DNA from 2 places in the Idiomarina sp. OXR-189 genome. Region 2 is predicted to be linked to the other one. Evidence: riboswitches for the same ligand, from Rfam matches in the RefSeq annotation. Region 2 holds a riboswitch; the other holds the start of a gene.
What was found. Region 2 has a riboswitch for thiamine pyrophosphate ahead of thiC (phosphomethylpyrimidine synthase ThiC). Riboswitches for the same ligand answer to the same signal wherever they lie in the genome.
Positions count from the first base shown of each region.

Region 1: another riboswitch for thiamine pyrophosphate. It lies ahead of UM402_RS11535 (TonB-dependent receptor); the one in region 2 lies ahead of thiC (phosphomethylpyrimidine synthase ThiC).

Region 1 covers NZ_CP139706.1:2,349,997-2,353,078, reverse strand. Annotated here, with positions in the region: gene ubiD (4-hydroxy-3-polyprenylbenzoate decarboxylase) at 1-753, shown strand, start outside; gene fre (NAD(P)H-flavin reductase) at 754-1,455, shown strand; TPP riboswitch at 1,496-1,594, shown strand; gene UM402_RS11535 (TonB-dependent receptor) at 1,644-3,082, shown strand, end outside.
Region 2 covers NZ_CP139706.1:1,185,246-1,188,327, forward strand. Annotated here, with positions in the region: gene thiE (thiamine phosphate synthase) at 1-38, opposite strand, end outside; gene thiC (phosphomethylpyrimidine synthase ThiC) at 35-1,744, opposite strand; TPP riboswitch at 1,837-1,952, opposite strand; gene UM402_RS05855 (SCO family protein) at 2,005-2,655, opposite strand; gene UM402_RS05860 (formylglycine-generating enzyme family protein) at 2,652-3,082, opposite strand, start outside.

The DNA.
Region 1 (3,082 bases), 1.2 Mb from region 2:
TTTGCTGGTTTGCTGCGCGACAGTAAAACCGAAGTAACACAGTGCCTAAGCAATGACTTACAAGTCCCGGCACATGCAGAAATTATTCTGGAAGGTTACATTGAGCCGGGTGAAACAGCGCCCGAAGGGCCGTATGGCGACCACACTGGCTATTACAATGAAGTGGATGAGTTTCCGGTGTTTACCGTGACTCATGTTACCCATCGTAAAGACCCGATTTACCACAGCACTTATACCGGTCGGCCACCAGATGAGCCCGCAGTATTGGGTGTGGCTTTGAACGAAGTTTTCATTCCGTTATTGCAAAAGCAGTTTCCGGAAATTGTCGATTTTTATCTGCCACCGGAAGGCTGTTCGTACCGTTTAGCCGTAGTCACTATGAAGAAGCAGTACTCTGGCCATGCCAAGCGCGTGATGATGGGGGTCTGGTCTTTCTTACGTCAGTTTATGTACACCAAGTTTGTGATTGTGTGTGACGACGATGTGAATGCACGCGACTGGAAAGACGTGATTTGGGCTATGACAACCCGAATGGATCCGGCTCGTGACACCACCCTGGTTGAGAACACACCAATTGACTACTTAGATTTTGCGTCACCAGTCTCTGGTCTTGGTTCGAAAATGGGCATGGACGCAACCAACAAATGGCCCGGTGAAACTGACCGTGAATGGGGCGAGCCTATTGTCATGAGTGAAGAGGTTAAGCAGCGTGTCGACCAGCTGTGGGACGAACTGAACATTATGGAGTCGTGAATGAGTCAACAAATGACCTGTAAAGTCGAGATTTCGCGTCAGTTAGCGGACGCTGTTTGGGAAGTGCGTTTGCAATTGCCGCAGCCAGTCGCGTTTAAAGCAGGCCAGTATTTAATGGTTGTCATGGGCGAAAGAGATAAGCGACCTTTTAGCATCGCGTCGTGCCCGTCAAGTGATAGTGAGTGGTTACTTCATGTAGGGGCTACGCCTGACAATAGCTACGCTATGGAGGTGTTGGATAAGATCCGCGCTGAGAGCGAGTTAACGATCGAGGCGCCTGATGGCATCGCGTTCTACCGCCAGGACAGTGATAAGCCGGCCGTTTTAATAGCAGGCGGCACTGGCTTCTCATATGCTTACTCTATTTTACAGCAACATTTACGAGCAACGCCGGAGCGCCCTTTAACCTTATATTGGGGCGCAAAGACTCAGGCCGATTTGTATCTGCACGATGAACTTGAGCGTTTAGCCAGTGAACATGAGCATTTTGACTATCACCCAGTGCTTGAAGGTGCTGCCGGAGACTGGCCGTATTCCATAGGGCTGGTTCATCAGGCGGTAATGACGCGCCAACAGAATTTGAAAGACTGCGAAGTTTACATGGCCGGTCGCTTCGAAATGGTGCGTGTTATTAGAGACGATTTTGTCGCCCAAGGTGTGCCGTTAGAAAACCTTTACGGTGACGCATTGTCGTTCATTTAAAGAGCATTTGTTAAAACAGCAAGCTGCGTTATACTGACGCCGCTTTACCAAGGGGTGCCGGCAACGGCTGAGATGCGAAAGCGAACCCTTAAAACCTGATCCGGTTAATACTGGCGTAGGGATGGTAGAAAACCCGTCTAATACAGCCTTACCGGATCGTTTCTGACTTTGTTTTGAGGAAATGATCCATGCAAAAAATAACGTCTTACTTAGCAGCTAGTATTGGCTTAGCATTACTGCAAACTCCGGTTCTGGCCTATGGTCAGGAAAATAGCAACGACTTTGAAATAATTGAAGTTAGTGGTGACTTTCATAAGCGCACGCTTAATGAAACGACCAGCAGTGTGTCCATTATTGACCAAAATGCAATGCAGCAGCGAAATGCGCAGCATTTAGAAGACACGCTCAACAGTTTTGCCAATGTTAATTTCTCCGGCGGTACATCGACCGCACGCTTTATTCAGATTCGCGGCATGGGCGAGCGTTCTCAGTTTGTTGATCCAATTAGTCCGTCAGTCGGTCTTATTATAGATGGCATTGATTACAGTGGTTTAGGCACTGCTGCGTCCCTTTTCGATATAAACCAGGTTGAGGTATTTCGAGGGCCCCAAAGCGGTCGTTTTGGTGTGAACGCAATGGCCGGCTTAGTATTGCTTGATAGCGTACAGCCCACGGAGAACTTTAGCGGTCAGTTTGAGTTGTCAGCCGGTAATTATGATGAACGCATGGGTGGTTTAGCATTAGGCGGACAGCTGAGCGTATTAGGTAACGCCCGCTTCTCTGTCAGTCAGTTTAAGCAAGACGGCTACATTGAGAATGCCTATTTAGAAAGGGACGACACCAACGATAGAGACGAACTTGGCGTTCGCTTTTTATTGAACACCCAATTTACCAATAACTGGACGTTAGACACCGTTTTGCACTACAACGATGTTGATAACGGCTACGACGTATTCAGTCTTGATAACAACCGAACCACGCTGTCAGACGAGCCGGGCTACGACCGCCTTGAAAGTGATGCGGTAAAAACCACATTGAATTATTTAGGTTGGGATAACAGCCGACTTGAGTTGTCAGCGAGTATTTTAAACGCAGATACTGCTTACGCCTTTGATGAAGACTGGACTTACGTCGGTATTGCGCCCGGTTGGGAATATTCGTCGTTTGATGCTTACTTGCGTGACAGAAAAGACAAAACCGCCGAGGTTCGCTGGTTGTCGGATGCCCCGCAAGTGTTGCTGGGAGTAGACAGTGAGTGGGTAGCGGGTGTTTATTATTACGATAAAGACGTCGAACTAACGCGTGATTACTTTAATTGGGACTTAGGTCAGCCGGATATTTTCCAAAGTGATTATCGCAGTCAACATGCCGCGGTATACGGCGAATTGACGCAGCACTGGAGCGAGAAGTTCACCACTATTAGCGGTTTGCGTATTGAGCAGTACGATAACGACTACTCCGACAGTCGCAATATAGACGCACAACCGGAAGATACCATGGTGGGTGGTAGTTTTAGTGCACGCTACCAGGCAGCACCAAACAGCTATTGGTATGCGACCGTGTCACGAGGCTATAAGTCCGGTGGCGTTAATGGCGAAGCGCTGGGTAAAGCGGACGACCAGGGTCT
Region 2 (3,082 bases):
GTCCAAACCACAGGTTTTTCAGAAGGTGCGTCAGTCATGACTCCGCTCCAACTTCGTCAGCCGTGGCATCTTTAAAGGTGACATCGATGCGTTCATTCCCTAAGTGCCCAGAGTACTGTCTAACCTCGTGAGAAATTTTCATGGAGCAGAATTTAGGGCCACACATTGAGCAGAATTGCGCTGTTTTATTGGACTCTTGCGGCAAGGTTTCATCGTGATAATTGCGCGCGGTGACTGGGTCCAAAGCTAAGTTAAATTGGTCCTCCCAGCGAAACTCAAAGCGGGCTTTAGACATAGCATCGTCCCTTGCCTGAGCGCCTGGGTGTCCTTTTGCCAAGTCAGCCGCATGCGCCGCAATTTTGTAGGCAATGAGTCCTTGTTTAACGTCCTCTTTGTTGGGGAGTCCCAAGTGTTCTTTAGGCGTGACGTAGCACAACATGGCGCAGCCAAAGGCGCCTATCATGGCGGCACCGATGCCGGAGGTAATATGGTCATAGCCGGGGGCAATGTCGGTGGTTAATGGTCCCAGTGTATAAAAAGGCGCTTCATGGCAATGCTTAAGCTGCTCGTCCATGTTTTCCTGAATTTTGTGCATGGGCACATGTCCTGGGCCTTCAATCATGACTTGTACGTCATATTCCCAGGCTATTTGAGTCAGTTCGCCTAAAACACGCAGTTCAGCGAATTGGGCATCGTCATTGGCATCGGCAATGGAACCTGGGCGTAAGCCGTCACCCAGTGACAGCGATACGTCATATTTTGCGCATATTTCACAAATATCGCGGAAATGTTCATACAGGAAACTTTCCTGACGGTGCGCCATGCACCATTTGGCCATAATTGAACCACCGCGTGAGACAATCCCTGTCACTCGGTTAGCAGTCAGCTCAATAAAGTCATGCAGTACGCCGGCATGAATAGTGAAGTAGTCAACGCCTTGTTCGGCTTGCTCCAAAAGCACGTCCTTAAACACCGGCCAGGTTAAATCTTCAGCAATGCCGTTAACCCGTTCCAAAGCTTGATAGATAGGAACAGTTCCAATGGGAACAGGGCTGTTTCGGAGGATCCACTCACGAGTTTGGTGAATGTTGCGGCCAGTGGATAAGTCCATGACTGTGTCGGCTCCCCAGCGTGTTGCCCAAATGAGCTTTTCCACTTCTTCTTCAATGGAAGAACTAACCGACGAGTTGCCGATATTGGCGTTCACTTTCACCAAAAAGTTACGACCTATGATCATAGGCTCAGATTCCGGGTGGTTCACATTGGCCGGAATAATGGCGCGACCTTTGGCAACCTCATCACGAACAAATTCCGGGGTTACCGGGTTGTCTAAATGCTCCCGACCCATGTTTTCCCGCAACGCAATAAATTCCATTTCGGGAGTCACAATGCCACGGCGCGCATAGGCTAGCTGTGTCACGCCGCTTTTGTCGGCATTTTTAGCCCTCGCGCTTATCCAGCCTGATCGCAGTGGTTTGAGTCCGGTTTTTACATTGACGACTGAGTTAGGGTCACCGTAGACACTGGATGTATCATAAACGTCGACGGGTAAATTGGGTGGTGGTGTTACGCCTGGTGTTGGCTGATGCAAAGTTTCGCTTAAATGAATACGGCGAAATGGCACATGAATGTCAGGCTGGCTGCCTTGAATAAATTCGCGCGTAGAGTTAGGAAAGTAACGGCCTGAAACAGACGATAAAAAGGACTCTGCCTGTTGGCGGTTTTGACGGTTTGTTGATGACATAGCATTCTCTCCAGCTAAAAAAATAACAGGGTTTAGAGATGCTTGTCAGGAGTGTTGAAAGGAACAACAGCGCTGAAAAAGGGAGAATCCCTGGCTGTTGCTCTCTTGTTCCCTTCGCAGGTATTAGCCTGATCAGGTTCAACGGATCCCGCTTTTTGCGGTCTCAGCCTGTTACTTTTTGAGTAACGAGGCACTCCGACAAGATTCCTTTTTAGTGGAACAAAATACTCAGCTTAATGCAACAGCGAAAGCGTGAACTGTTACTGCTGTATCAATGTATCAACGACTTTTGCGGCTTTATCCATTGGCTGACCTAAGCCTTCAACGCGGTGTTCAATAACACCGTTTTTGTCCAAAACGGTAATTAAATTACTATGGTCGAAGTCGCCGTCAGGACGCTTTCTGTAGCGAACTCCAAGGACAGTCGCTAAGGTCCGAATGTCCTGGTCTTCACCATGTAAAAAGACCCAACTATCGCTGTTCAAGTTGTACTGTTTAACATAGTCAGCCAAAGCTTTAGGTGTGTCGCGAGAGTTGTCGAAGCTGACCATAACCAACTTAACCTGCTCTTTGGCTTTGTCACTTAAACTGGTGTAAAGACGTTTAGCGTCATTGACAAGAACGGGGCAGGCGGTGGTGCAGCTGCCGTATATCATTGAGACAATAACCGGTTGGCCTTGCAAGTCGGCCAGTGTCATATGCTCACCTTTGTGTGTTATCCAGTGCGCATCAACCTGATACACCGATGAAGAATGCGATACTTTTGCGGCTTTCATCGAGGTGTGGTTTTTATGATTCTCATGCCCGGGCTTATGCTGAGAATGGTCTTGTGCTACAGCCGGAGCCAATGCAAGCAGGGCGCTTGATAGAACCAATGCGGCATAAGCGGCTGGTTTAAATAGGTTATTCATAATTGGTCTCCGTTACTGGCAATAGTGTCAGAAGAAATGTCGTAAGCGCAGCGAAAACCCATAGTGCTGGTTGAGCTCTGAGGTGCGTAGTCGCTACGAGACTGATACCGAAAGAAAGTGGCGTAATTGGCTTTGGTAAAGCTCGATAAGAAGCGAGCCCCGTCGCCACAAGAGCCTGACAATAAATCAACGTCATCGCCGTTAGTTAACAGCAACTGGTAGTCTTCGACCCATTCGTTGACCCGGTCATACATGTGGCTGAGTTCAGTGGCATTAACGTTCACCCTTTGTTCATCGCTTTGAGGCTGGCTGTACCAGGCGAATAAATCGCGCGCATAGTCATCGTCGCTTATATTTTGTTGCTGACGATACTGAACGGAAGCGTATTCCCATTCATTGAGGCTGGGCAAACGACCGCCTTGTGCGG